Regions from separate parts of the Lysinibacillus sp. NPDC056232 genome, predicted to be linked through region 4. Evidence: riboswitches for the same ligand, from Rfam matches in the RefSeq annotation. Region 4 holds a riboswitch; each other region holds the start of a gene.
What was found. A riboswitch is a leader RNA that binds a small molecule or an ion and turns the genes downstream of it on or off. The one in region 4 is predicted to bind cobalamin.
Positions count from the first base shown of each region.

Region 1: another riboswitch for cobalamin. It lies ahead of ACFCYJ_RS18620 (FecCD family ABC transporter permease); the one in region 4 lies ahead of cobT (nicotinate-nucleotide--dimethylbenzimidazole phosphoribosyltransferase).
Region 2: another riboswitch for cobalamin. It lies ahead of ACFCYJ_RS12570 (ribonucleotide reductase N-terminal alpha domain-containing protein); the one in region 4 lies ahead of cobT (nicotinate-nucleotide--dimethylbenzimidazole phosphoribosyltransferase).
Region 3: another riboswitch for cobalamin. It lies ahead of metE (5-methyltetrahydropteroyltriglutamate--homocysteine S-methyltransferase); the one in region 4 lies ahead of cobT (nicotinate-nucleotide--dimethylbenzimidazole phosphoribosyltransferase).

Region 1 is NZ_JBHJTF010000027.1:57,253-60,836, forward strand. Features, by position in the region: gene ACFCYJ_RS18605 (MFS transporter) at 1-332, shown strand, start outside; gene ACFCYJ_RS18610 (hypothetical protein) at 473-658, shown strand; partial or broken gene ACFCYJ_RS18615 (topoisomerase C-terminal repeat-containing protein) at 657-983, shown strand; cobalamin riboswitch at 1,393-1,577, shown strand; gene ACFCYJ_RS18620 (FecCD family ABC transporter permease) at 1,699-2,757, shown strand; gene ACFCYJ_RS18625 (ABC transporter ATP-binding protein) at 2,758-3,531, shown strand.
Region 2 is NZ_JBHJTF010000014.1:47,119-50,702, forward strand. Features, by position in the region: gene ACFCYJ_RS12545 (bifunctional adenosylcobinamide kinase/adenosylcobinamide-phosphate guanylyltransferase) at 1-9, shown strand, start outside; gene ACFCYJ_RS12550 (hypothetical protein) at 41-238, opposite strand; gene ACFCYJ_RS12555 (hypothetical protein) at 225-365, shown strand; gene ACFCYJ_RS12560 (ECF transporter S component) at 401-895, shown strand; gene ACFCYJ_RS12565 (hypothetical protein) at 892-1,575, shown strand; cobalamin riboswitch at 1,685-1,870, shown strand; partial or broken gene ACFCYJ_RS12570 (ribonucleotide reductase N-terminal alpha domain-containing protein) at 2,033-3,334, shown strand.
Region 3 is NZ_JBHJTF010000002.1:47,926-51,509, reverse strand. Features, by position in the region: gene metE (5-methyltetrahydropteroyltriglutamate--homocysteine S-methyltransferase) at 1-1,247, opposite strand, end outside; cobalamin riboswitch at 1,423-1,601, opposite strand; gene ACFCYJ_RS02300 (hypothetical protein) at 1,713-2,012, opposite strand; gene ACFCYJ_RS02295 (YjcZ family sporulation protein) at 2,240-2,344, shown strand; gene ACFCYJ_RS02290 (Dph6-related ATP pyrophosphatase) at 2,692-3,402, opposite strand; gene ACFCYJ_RS02285 (ATP-binding cassette domain-containing protein) at 3,513-3,584, opposite strand, start outside.
Region 4 is NZ_JBHJTF010000001.1:204,591-208,174, forward strand. Features, by position in the region: gene ACFCYJ_RS01005 (sensor histidine kinase) at 1-465, shown strand, start outside; gene ACFCYJ_RS01010 (response regulator) at 452-1,054, shown strand; cobalamin riboswitch at 1,583-1,759, shown strand; gene cobT (nicotinate-nucleotide--dimethylbenzimidazole phosphoribosyltransferase) at 1,875-2,930, shown strand; gene ACFCYJ_RS01020 (trimeric intracellular cation channel family protein) at 3,038-3,584, opposite strand, start outside.

The DNA of each region.
Region 1 (3,584 bases), on a different contig from region 4:
GTTCGAGTGGCTTTTTTAGTGCAGTGCCTGGTGTATTTTTAATTGGGTTTGCTGTAACGTTTGCAAATACAGGGTACTTGACTTTCTACCAAAATCATGTTCCTGTGGGGATGATGGGAAGATTCGGAAGCATCTTTAGTGTCATTGAAGCAGGTTTCATTGTTGCTTTAACGGTTTTAATAGGTTTAGCAGCTGAATTAACTTCGATCCGTCCTGTGGGGTTAATAGGTTCATTTGCCTTCTTCTTATTAGGGTTATTGGCATTAAAAACTGTATCAGGTGCTAAACGGCAGGAATATTTTTATAAAGGTGCTTCTTCTTTAAACAGATAATTATAAAAAGGTTTGAATCACACTTTACTATGTTGTGTACTTTATTGTGAGTGGAGTTTTCTGTCAGTTTTGAAAAGGGAAGAAGTGCTGAATTAAGGTATTAGGAAAATTATTAAAATCGTATAAAGGGGGTCGAATAAATGAAATACATTGAATCCGAAAAGGTCACTGAAGAAGAAAAAGAACATATTTTTCAAGAGTTATTAAAATACAATCTTGATAACATTGAAGATAAGGTAGTAAAAGATATTGGTCTTTTTATAGAAGATGAAGAAGGAAATAGAGTTGCGGGGTTGATTGGTGATACACATGGAAATTGGTTTTAAAAATAGTGAAGATGTGACACTCAGCAAAGTAACACGAACAAAGAAGAAATTTGAAGCAGTGGGGAAATGCCCATTATGTGGTCATAGCGTGATTGAAGGACAAAAAGGCTTCGGCTGCAGTAACTGGAAAAAGGGCTGTAAATTTGTCATCTGGAAAAACGATAAATTTTTAGCCACGATGAAGAAGAAGCCTACCAAAACAATGGTGAAGAAATTGCTAGCCGATGGAACGGTATTGGTAAAAGGCTTAACAAGTAAAAAAGGTTCTAAATTCGATGCTCAATTAAAATATGAAAAAAATACAGACAACGAATATTTTAGTTGAAAGATGGAATTTGAAAAATAAGGATATAAATTAAGCATTTATGAATCTTTCTGAATTAATTTTCACTACCCTTTTAAAAAGAAAATCCTTTGTATTTTTATAATTTCCATTTATAAAAATAGATAACCAAAAAAACGGAATGAAAGATTTGTTAGTAGATTATGTAGAGTGTTACCCTCACTGATATTGAATATCGAGAAGAAAGAGATTACTAATAGCGTACTATGAGGAATTTGTATAGTAAGGTAAGATAAATTATTATCTAAATTTATTTTATTTTTCTAATAGTAATTAATGTTTAATGGTTCTATTTTCTAGCTATTAATATCTCGTTTATTACTATTTTTGCTTTAATGTAATATATAATATAATTGCTATCTGGAAAATATTCTGATATTGTTCCTCTTATAACTTAATAATTTTTGTTGGTGCGAATGACATTGTTCGTTTGCTTAAAAGGGAAATCGGTGCAAATCCGATGCTGTCCCGCAACTGTAATGGAGAGTCTATACAATATGTCACTGTAGCGAGCTATGGGAAGGCGTATAGATGATGAACCTAAGCCAGGAGACCTGCCAATAAAAGCAACAAACTTACATAGAACCACGAGGATGGTTGTAGTGACTGGGAAGAGACGCCCTTTATTTAACTATGACATCCTCTTGTAGACAAGGGGATTTTTTTTATGCCCTTTGCTTTAAGAGAGGAGAGCGTTTTGAAGAATCCAACAACTAGAAAAATCAACCTACTCTTATTAGTGTTGACTGGTGTCGTTCTAATATCCCTGACGTTAGCGATAATGGTAGGCTCAGTGTCTATTACACCTAGTATTGTATGGCGTATTATTTTGTCGCATATCCCGTTCAATCCACTTGGCATTACAGAAGATTGGAGTCGTTCGCAGGAAATCATCATCTGGCAAATTCGTACTCCCCGCGTAGTACTTGCCATAATAGTCGGAGCGGGTCTTGCAATTTCGGGAGCTGCTATACAAGCTTTAGTTCGCAACTCAATCGCAGACCCATATATTTTAGGTGTATCTTCCGGTGCATCTGTCGGGGCGACGTCTGTTATTTTACTTGGCGCTTTTTCATTTTTAGGTATGTATGCGCTATCACTTGCGGCTTTTATAGGTGCGACGATTGCAGTACTAATCGTGTTTTTCTTAGCACGAGTTGAGGGGCGAATTTCAGTTATTCGACTATTATTAGCCGGAATTGCCGTGTCACTAGTTTTGTCAGCAATGACGAATTTTATGCTGATGATGGCGAAAGAAGAGGGCGGCATAAAAGCAGTGATGTATTGGATGATGGGAAGTCTGGCTGGAGCGAAATGGGTAAATTTAATGATTCCGTTCGTTGTTTTGACGGTCGTCTACGTAATTTTACGTCTTCATGCACGTCATTTGAATTTACTTTTACTAGGCGAAGAATCTGCTGTTACGCTGGGGGTTAATTTAGAGAAATTTCGATTGCTACTAATTCTATTAATTTCCCTATTAACAGGTGTCCTAGTTGCTGTAAGTGGTGCAATTGGCTTTATAGGCCTGATTATTCCACATATCGTACGCATGATTGTCGGCTCAAATTATAAGTTTGTACTGCCAGTCAGTGCATTAATTGGTGCGATATTTTTAATATGGGCTGATGCAGCTGCGCGCATTGTGATTGCACCTGAGGAAATGCCGATTGGAATTATTACTGCTTTATGCGGATGCCCATTTTTCATATGGATGTTGCGTAAGCAAATGTATTCTTTCGGGGAGGAAAATTAGATGGTATACGTAGCAAAAAACCTTACTTTTGCCGTGCAGCAGGTGAAAATATTAAACAATGTTTCTGTACATATTCAAGAACGCGAGTTTGTGGGCATAATTGGTCCTAATGGCAGTGGGAAATCGACCCTATTAAAAAATATGTACCGTATGCTACAACCTCAAGAGGGAGAAGTATTTTTATTTAATGAAAATATTTACAAGCAATCTTCAAAGGAGATAGCAAAGCAACTAGCCGTCGTAGGGCAGGAAACACCAGTGCTTTTTGAGTTCACTGTTAAGGACCTTGTTGCAATGGGACGTACACCGCATAAAAGGCTTATGGAAGTGGATACAAAAGAAGATCTAGCTATTGTCGAGGAATCGATGCAGCAAGCAGGCGTACTGCATTTAAGTGAACGTACTTTTAGTTCATTATCTGGTGGTGAGAAAAAACGAGTCGTTGTTGCAAGGGCTTTGGCGCAACAGGCTAAGGTCATGGCATTAGATGAGCCAACGAATCATTTAGATATTCAGCATCAACTCCAGCTCATGGATTTAATACAGAGCTTGCCGATTACGGTCATTGTAGCCTTGCATGATTTAAATATTGCAGCAACTTATTGCGATAAAATTTATGTTTTAAAGGACGGAGAAATTGCGGCGTATGGAACTCCGTTTGATGTATTAACACCCTCATTGCTACAAAAGGTGTTTGGTGTACATGCGGAAGTTAATGTACATCCTGTCACGAAAAAGCCGCATATTTATTATATATCTGAGCAATTTTTATAGTTAGTTTAAGAGTCTTAGATTTCTTTCAATATATTTTTTAGAAAAAAGGAGAA
Region 2 (3,584 bases), on a different contig from region 4:
ATCAAATGATATAGATTTGAAAAATTTAGAAGGCTTTTCATTAAAAATGTTTGGGTTGATGATTGTTAAAACCTACGCTATGTATATAAGTTGATTGGAGTGGAGGCTGGGTGACTCCTTGGGAATCAGCTATAGAGGAACGAAGGCTAAAACCATCACGTCCTGTGATAACGCCTTCGTGACCAACCTCGTGTTGGCCCGAGACCCTGGAGCGAGCAAAACGAGTGAAGCGGCTCATCGGACGCCCCCAGGAAGCTTTGCTCTGTGCGAAAGCGAAGCGACAGCAATTGTTTTATCTGTGCGAAAGCGAAGCGACAGCAACAACAAAGCACCCAGCCGGAACGGAAATCAACCACAAGTTATAATGTATAGCCAAATATTATAGGAAAGAGGAAATAGGATGGATCGACAAAGATTAATGAAATTGACGCTCACTGCCATGGTAGCAGCAATTTGTGCAGTGGGTGCAGTCATTAAAATTCCAACATTTATTTCAACTGCAGCGCTTGATTCTGCACCTGCATTGTTGAGCGTTGTATTTTTATCTCCAGTATTAGCTGGGGTTGCGGGAGTCATTGGGCATTTTATCTCAGCCTTAACTACTGGCTTCCCTCTAGGGCCACTACATATTATTATCGCGGTAGAAATGTTTATTGTTGTATGGATCTTTGGGGTAATGCATAAAAAAGGAATGCATTTCTGGAAATGGCCTGTGGCACTTATATTAAATGGCGTTGTGGCACCTTTACCATTTTACTTTATCATTAGTCCGGCATTTTACTGGGCGTCACTGACTAGTCTTCCATTGGCAACACTCGTAAATCTGGTGATCGTTGCAATTGTGATGCCAATTCTCTCTAAGGTGTTTGTGCGTAAGGAAGGTCGAGTACATTGAGAAATGCAATAAAAATAGGTGAGCTGTTTGCTACAACAGATAATGCCGCAGCAATTGGCGAAAAACCACAAGATGTTGTGTCTGCCCCAGACAAACTAACGGCATACTTAACGGCGCGTGTTACTTTTTTAGAGCAGCTTGCTGCAAATGCTTTACCAAGACATATTTTACTTGCTAATTTTTCAGGGGATGCTGCATGGTCTCGTTATATTGCAGGCATTCAGCAGGTTTTTGATGAGGTGAGTCTTATTTGTCCGCCAATAGACGGTAGCACAGAGTCCAATATGCCGACTTTACAATCAGGTTTGTCTATAACGATGCTTGGTGAGCAGCAGAAACGCACAGTAACTAAGTATGAGCAGCTAAGTTGGTACACATATGGGATGCCGCTTGTAGGCAATGAAATCCTTGCACAGCCTGAAAATGTCGCACAGCTACAACCTATTTTTCAAGCGTGGAAAGAGGGAATCGTGCAGCAAGTCTGGCCAGTTGGATCAAAAGGTCTGCAAGCAGAATTTACCCGACTTTTTGGCGAGCAACAAGTCAAAAGTTCATTAGATGTTGAGAAAACGGCTGGTCCATGTGCAGTAGTTTTGCTAGGAATACAGCTAGAAAAAGAGCAGCTAGCACAAAAATATTTTCCTGGAAATTTTGAAAAACTACGTAAAACTGCATTGTAATTGGGCTTGCTTCGAGAAAAAGTAGCACATTATAACTTGCAAGGGGCAAAACGCCTATTGCAACAATAAACACAATATGTTAGATTTGTTTAGGAGTTAAAACACTATATATAGTATTTGGACGAGCGGTACCAATGTGGTTTAAAAGGGAATTCGGAAAAGAGTCATCTTAGGCCGAAGCTGTCCCCGCAACTGTAAGTGCTGACAAATGATGACTAGCCACTGTGAAGAACGGGAAGGCCATCATTTGGAGGAAGCATGAGCCAGGAGACCTGCCGAGTTGTTCAAGACAGCAACACATTCTTCGGGGATTGAGAAGTGGAGGCGAGAGATTTGTCCACTTCTTAGTGTGCATGTCCTTCATTTCCATTTCCGATTTTACAGCGATCACGTAACCGATAGATGTTGCGTGATCGCTTTTTGTGTTGCTGGAGAAAGAAAGGGAGAGAATGTATACATGACAATTCAAATCGAACAGCAAATTGCTAAGCTCAAGAAAAGTTATACGGAGGATGAACTTGAAAGTTTTGTAAGGTTATCGGATCGTTGGCTACGAAAAAACGACAATGCCACATTTGAAGCATGGGCGGATGCGATGATTTTACAAACGCTTAGCTTAATTGATGAGGAGGAGCCATACTGGACATTTGTCGCAGCTCAAATTTATTTAGAAAAACTATATGATCAATTTGCAACGCGTCGTGGTGTCTCAGTGAAAGATGTTTATAAGGTTTTCCCAGAACATTTAGCAGACTATACAGAAGCTGGTTTGTATCATGAAAGTTTAACAACAAAGTATAGTGAGCAGGAGCTTCAGGAACTCGCTTCTTATCTAGAATCAAGTCGTGATGAGTTGTTTACGTATATTGGTTTAAAAACATTAATGGACCGCTATGTAGTCCGTGATTACACGAAAACACCAGTGGAGCTACCGCAGGAACGATGGATGGTCATTGCAATGACTCTTATGCAGGATGAGACAGAAAATCGTTTAGAAAAAGTACATGAATCTTACTGGGCAATGAGTAATTTATATATGACTGTTGCCACACCAACATTATCGAATGCAGGTAAAACGCATGGTCAGTTATCTAGCTGCTTTATCGATACAGTAGATGATAGTTTACAAAGTATTTATGATACGAATACAGATGTCGCAACATTATCGAAGTACGGCGGTGGTATTGGTGTTTATATGGGCAAAATTCGTAGCCGAGGCTCATCGATTAAAGGCTTTAAAGGTGCATCAAGTGGTGTTTTACCATGGATTAAACAACTTAATAATACGGCGGTTTCAGTCGATCAGCTAGGTCAACGACAAGGAGCTATTGCTGTCTATCTAGATGTTTGGCATAAAGACGTCTTTACGTTTTTAGATTTACGCTTAAACAATGGGGATGAGCGTTTACGTGCTCATGATATTTTCACAGGGCTATGCTTACCGGATTTATTTATGGAAACGGTAGAAGAGCGCGGGGAATGGCATTTATTTGACCCACATGAAGTGCGAGAAGTTATGGGCTTTTCACTAGAGGATTACTACGATGAGAAAAAGGGTGACGGTTCTTTCCGTACTAAATATGAGGAATGTATCGCGAATCCATTGTTAAGTCGTGAAGTCGTTCCAGCCATTGATATTATGAAGCGTATTATGCGCTCACAGCTTGAAACAGGCGTACCGTTTATGTTCTATCGAGATGAAGTCAATCGCATGAATCCGAATAAGCATGAAGGGATGGTTTACTCAAGTAATTTGTGTTAATAGTAGCACCTTCAATCAGAAATGGTTGTCGAAAACTCCGTTAAACGGGGAAAGTCACAATGTGATAACCCACCGTGCTAAATCTTTTGATTTAAATATATTAATCAAAAGTAAAAGCCTAACGACTATCGAAAGCATAGCTCATTGAAAAATATGAGTGAAGAAGCGAGTAGAGTACCCCTCAAGCGAGGCCCTATAAAATGGGATAATTCATAAAGGGAAAAGCGGAGCATCCTACAGGTAGAGC
Region 3 (3,584 bases), on a different contig from region 4:
CTAAAATCACTATGTCGTTCAAAATCTTGAATTGTCACTGTTTGAACTGCCTGATGGATCACCTGGTTTTGACGAATCGGATGATTTTTTAGGGCTTCAATCGCCTTCATACTTTCTGATAAGTTATGAATCGTGCTACCATCTTTGTCTCGTCTAAATTTAGTTACCTCAACGATTTCTACGATTTTTTCATCAGCGAAGGAAAGTGCATTTTTTAGAACAGGATCGAGCTTATTTTCAAGAGAGGTCGTTATTGGTACGTGTTGTAGGTTGCTAGATGGTTGAATCCATAATGCTACAGCATTACTTAGTGTTTCAATTGCCTGAATCGTAGAGTTTACCTCTGCTAGGTTTGAACGCCAAATATCACGGCCATTAACAACACCAATCGCTAATACTTTATCTTTAGGAAAGCCAAATTGACGAAGCGATTCCATATTCCCTTTATAGCCATGGACGAAATCTAAACCAAAACCTTGAACAGGGAGTGCCATTATTGCTTCATAAGAGGTTAATGCTTCAAAGTATGTTTGAAGCATTATTTTCGCCTCTGGCACTGCTCCAGCTAGTTGTGCGTATATTTCTTGTACAAGCTTTATTTCTGTCTCATCTAATGTAGTTACAAGGGATGGCTCTTCTAGTTGAATCCAATTGGCACCTGCATTCACTAATTCTTTCAACACTTGGGCATAGAGTGGTAGTATGGCCAGTAAATATTCAACTTGTGTTACCTTGTTATAACCTTTCGTTAGTTTGCAAAATGTATAAGGACCAATTAATGTCGGCTTTGCGATAATGCCGTATGCTTCTTTAGCCTCTAAAAAATCTGCTAAAACTTTGTTTTCCGTTATTTGTAATGTTTGTTCTTCAAATTCTGGCACAATATAATGATAGTTTGTATTAAACCATTTTGTCATTTCACTGGCCACTGCTGTTTTGTTCCCACGTGCTATGCTGTAATAGGTATGTAAATCTACCTTTCCACCTTGCCAGTTAAAACGCTTAGGTACTAAACCAAACATCACGGCTGTATCTAACATTCTATCGTAATAAGTGAAGTCTCCAACTGTTACCATATCTATGCCCAGTTGAAGCTGTTTTTCTATCCTAGATAATCGGATATTCTTTATTTTTACTTGAAAATCTACTTCAGAAAGTTCATGTCGCCAAAATGCTTCTAATGCTTTTTTCCATTCACGATCTTCCCCAATGTATGGGTAGCCAATTAGTGTACTTGTATAAGTCATTTCAATCACCCTTTCAGAAATAATAAAAAGCCATTCTCCTTCTAGGAAAATGGCTGCATGTTAAATTTGTCAATGAAAAAACAATACGAAGAAGTGTATACTTCCGCATAGGTCATTCGTTGTCGCACAGTGCCTGAATGGTCACTTTTCACCACCTATTTCCACGTAGGTATTTGGTGTGTACTAGAAATTGGCAGGTCTCCTGGCTTTTCATCAACACGCCTCACTGCCTTCCCAGTTTCCCAGTGGCATTTGTGATTTGCTCCGAATTACAGTTGCGGGACAGCGTCGGATTTACACCGACTTCCCTTTTAAGCCAAACTATCATTTGGCACCAACTCTTACACAATATTCAATTATGCTCCTACTATAACATATATTTCAGAATAGTAGAAATTTTTTCTTAAAAATTTAAAGGATTGTACTAGTCATGTTTTAATCAAAAGTCCAATACATTCTCGATATTTACTTCGTACCTCTATATTTGAGCATAGATAGTATTCCAAGAATCGGTCCAATCGCTAATATGGTAAAGACCCATTCCCAACCAATGATTCTCTGAATAATAGGGATGAGATTGATAGAAATTATAGTAACTAGGAAACCAATACATATTTGAAAAGTAAGGGCTGTACGTACATACTCAACTTCAGCTATTTCTGAGACTGCTGCAGAAAACCTTGCATCATAGTATCCCCCTTTAAAATAAGATTGAATAATGTCATTATACAAAAAAAATAGAAAACGAATCCACCTCTTGTTCATATAAAGAGATTAAAAGCGCTGATGCAAACACTATAGTTCCAATCCAGTCGACTTTCGGCGCACCTTTTTGTATTCAATGAATAACTGCCTACCACAACTTTTTCAAAGTTACCCCTTTTATTAAATCTCCGGATATTTAATTTTATTTTTATTTTTTTAGTAGATAAATATCGCAAATCCTTTTAATAACAATTCATATTATAGATATTGAAAGGAGGGAAATTACTATGTCTGAATATTACGGCAGTGGTTCTGGTTCAGCATTTGCGTTAATCGTTGTTCTATTCATTCTATTAATTATTGTCGGCACTAGCTTTATAGGTTTTTATTAATACCAAATACCACCTTTCATGCTCATAACGTATAGGATCATACAAACTAATCCTATACACCTCCCATTGTTAAGGGTCACTTTCCTCCGATGACCCTTTTCATCATTTTCTTATTCTGCGTTATTCCAGACAGTAAGACAATGCATTTTATACTGTCGGTAAACGAGATGGCTGGCAACTAAAATGTTCGTCGATAGTACTTAGAACAATGAAGATTTCTTTAAAAACTAAAAACATGGAACACTGCCTAAAAAAAGATAGGCAATGTCCCATGTTTTTCTATGCATGAAAGGAACATGCATGCTCATCTCATCATCGTCTGCACTTTAGCGATTGAATTGAATCGATTAACTATCTGAAAGATTTACCTTTTGATCTAGTTCCAAAGGCAAAAAAGCATATTCTCCGCTTCTAATAACATCACATTTACGAACTGGAATAGGTTGTTTAAAGATGGGTCCATCTAATACTGTAGTATGGAATTCTCCACCTTCTCCGCATGGGTCAATCCCTCGGGCTTCAAGCTCTTGCACGTATTCGTGGGTTAACGTTCGCCCTAAATCGTCCTCCCGCATACCTAAAGATAAATTAACAGTAACAATGATTGTAACAAATCCTAGGTTTATGAATTCATCGACAACTTTACGATGATTCATTTCCCATAAAGGCATGCCTAGATTTAAACCAGCATTTTTCGTAACCTTGTCGTGCCAGCAGCCATGTTCAGGCATATCTAAGTCCCCTGTTACTAAAACTTCTGCACCTTGTTTTTTAGCTTTTTCTAAAAGACTCATAAATATTTTTTCATAATCTGTCCAGCTTGCTGCTGCAGTATAAACTGGTAAACCTATAGAATTAGCTTGAGCACGTATGAGTTCCGGTGGCATTCCGTGAGATCTGGAACGATTCCCTTCTTCCTCCATCATGACAATTAGTCCTATCGCCTCTCCAACCTGCATTGCTTTATATAAAGCTAAGACACTATCTTTTCCTCCGCTAAATGAAGCGATAAATGGATGCCCTTGAGCATTATTTTTCCAGTCCACTAATTCTGTCATTCCTATCTTTCCCCTTTTATTCTACTAACTTTTTTCAAGCTCTTTCTCAGGATAACATAAAAACTCATTTGCATTTATTTTTGCAAATGAGTTTTTGAGGTAGCTTTCTTTTAATAACTATTTGCCACAAGACATTGGTATATCGCCATCATCTCTCGTTTATTTAACTCACGAATTCGATT
Region 4 (3,584 bases):
ACTACTCGTGATATTTGCGAGAATTTATACCCACCTTTAATTGAAAGATTGGGTCTTTATAAGTCATTAAATGAATTAATAGGAAAATACAAAATCCGTTTTAACTTTATAATCAGAGATTATATTGAGGTAATTGAGGATTTATCATTACAGCAAGCTACTACTATCTATCGTATAATTCAAGAGCTACTATCGAATGCTAATAAGCATTCACAGGCGCATATCGTTCATATTAACCTTACATCAAAAGCTCAAAGACTTATTATTGAATATATTGATGATGGTATAGGTCTAGATATGAATGATCAGTTAAACGAAATCAAAAGTATTGGGCTAATGGGGATACAAGCGCGGATTAATTATTACCAAGGTACATTTGAAATCACCCCTAATCACCCATCTGGTGTAGTAATCAAAATATCTATGAAAATAGGTGAGGATCTTGAAAATAATGGTGTTGGATGATCATATTGCAATTGGTGAAGGAACTAAGGCCATATTAAAAGCCGAGCTAAATTGTCATGCAGATGTGTTTACGGATCCATATCTTGCCCTTCAACAGTTAACCAAAGCACCTTATGACGTTTATTTAGTTGATTTTAATTTGCCAGATACGGATGGTTTGGAATTTATAGAAAAAATAATCAATATTCATCCAGAAGCAATTGCAATTATTTACACTGGCTATAACATCGAAAGATATATTACCGATTTGTTAGAAAAAGGGGTTTATGGATTTGTTAGTAAATCGGATAGTAGAAAACAATTGATTGACACTATTAATTATGCATTAGAAGAAAAAATTATCATGCCACTTTCTTTAATTAAACAACTTAATTCGAATTTTTCTAAAACAGAAAAATCAACTAGGTTGACCGAAAGAGAACAAAAAATTTTAGATTTAGTAAAAGACGGATTACCAAATAAAACAATTGCAATGGAACTTAGTTTAAGCCAACGAACGATTGAAAAAAATCTTACTAGTATTTTCTCTAAACTAAATGTTGAAACTCGTGCTGAAGCTGCGATTAAATGGATAAAGCAAATTTCATAAGTTATGACCTCAGCGACAATAAGTCAAAGGATTTTTCTCGAATATGTACATATAGATAAAACTTTCATTTGAGTTTCTGAGATCATTTTTGCAGTATTTTATTTAAAAGGGTTTGTTTATCAAACATTAAAACAATCTTAATTCGTTTTTTTTTGTTGGAAAAAGAAATAATTTGTGCGATGTATTACTTATTTGAAACGAGAACTAATACTCATGGATCTATCATGATTTTGGACACGCTATCGGGTGTTTATGGTGATTTGTTGAAAATTTCCAATGCTATTTGTTTCTATTAATCCACTTAATTATTATTGAAGCTATTAGAAAAACACTTATTTTAGGGATTCGAAATCTTAATACTAATATAAATGAACTATTAGTATTAACTACTAATGCAGTAATTACGTTGATATTTTGTGTTAAAGTTTTTAAATATGAATTATTAAGCATAGCCGTCACTTTAAAAACCAATGAAGCTTAAAAATTCGAAATATTGACACATTAAACACTTTGTCGTAAATTTAAAATAATTGCATAAAAGCATTAGGTGCCCATAGCGGGAGAATAGGGAATAAAGTGAAAAGCTTTAGCGGTCCCACCACTGTAAAAGGGAGTTTCATAGAGAATGCCACTAGCATCGTTCTGGGAAGGTTCTATGAAATGTTGAAATTGAGCCAGGAGACCTGCCTATCTGCTTCGTATTATATAGACGATGGAAAAGTCTGTAGTTTATTTGTTATGGAATAAACTACAGGCTTTTTATTTTTTTCTCTAAATCATTCATCGAGTAACAAGGGCAAAAAAGAAAGGGGAAATTTTCATGCAATTATTACAACAGACGATTCAAAACATTCAATGTGCTGACCACAAAATGATGGAGGAAGCAAGGGAACGCATAGATGCACTTTGCAAGCCTCCTGGAAGCTTGGGGAAACTGGAGGCTCTTGCTGTACAACTATCAGGAATTACAGGAGACCTATTTCCTGCGATTGATAATAAGACGATAATTGTCTGTGCAGCAGATCATGGTGTTTGTGATGAAGGGGTAACACCTAATCCACAAAATGTGACGGTCTTTCAAACATTAAATTTTCCTAGAGGAGGAACAGGTGTCTGTGCTATCGCAAAAATCACAAATGCAAAAATTGTCACATTAGACGTTGGTGTAAAAGAGGATATTCCACATGATGCTGGTGTTATCATAAAAAAAATTAAATATGGTACGGACAATATGGCAAAAGGTCCTGCTATGTCAAGGGAAGAAGCCATTCAATCTATTGAAGTAGGAATTGAAGTAGCTACGGAAGAAATAAAAAAAGGGGCGAATGTACTCGGGACAGGCGAAATGGGTATTGGTAATACGACGCCAAGTGCTGCAATATTATCGGTTCTTCACGAATGTCATCCAAATGAAGTGACAGGCTTTGGTGCAGGAGTAGGACCAGGGGGGATAGCACATAAAGTAGAAGTCATTCACAATGCTATTGCATTAAATAAACCAAATCGTGATGATGCTATTGATATTCTTGCAAAGGTTGGTGGATTAGAAATAGGCGCTATGGCTGGAGTGATACTTGCCGCAGCTGCACATCGTAAACCAGTTGTTATTGATGGCTTTATTTCTACTATTGCTGCACTTATTGCATACGAACTCGAACCAAACGTAAAAGACTATATCATTCCATCTCATGCCTCTGAAGAACCAGGTGCAAAAATTGCTGCTGAAATGCTCGGAGTTGAACCGATGTTGCAGATGAATATGCGATTGGGTGAGGGCTCTGGTGCAGCTTTAGCCTTTCCAATTTTGGACGCAGCTTGCTCTATGATGAAAAATATGACTACTTTAGAAGAAGCTATGTTGCTGTTGAAAAATTAACTTTAGTCGCTGCTGAGGATGCACGGAGTTTGTGATAAATAAGGAATTTAAAAATTTAAAACAAGCCCAAATCTGATATTTGGGCTTGTTATTATGCAACAGTATAACTATGCTCGACTCAACTTCCGTAACGGTAAACGCCATTTCTTCATGTATGAAAGTATTCTTAGTACTGTGATCACTCCAAATAATACATATAAAAAGATATCCCCTGTAAAAATTTTTAGCCCGATCATAAGCCCGGCTAATGCTGCCCAAACACCATAGATTTCATCACGAAGAACTAACGGTTTACGTCTAGCTAATAAATCGCGAACAATTCCACCACCTGACCCTGTTAAGACAGCAGCTACAATAACGGCACTAATAGGCATGTCGAGCTTCACAGCATAAAGGGCACCTTGAATCGCAAATGCCGATAATCCAATAGCATCAGTGAAATTGCCCCAACGATGCCAATGCTGAATGAGACGATGTGGAAATAAGAAAAAAATTGTAATGGCTGCAATGGCGATTTGAAACATCATATCTTGACCCCACAATGTTGTTACAGGTAAACCTATGAGTAGATTTCGTATAGCCCCACCACCAAAAGCAGTTACGATACCGAGTATATAAACACCGAATAAATCGTATTCTTCCTCCATTGCAATT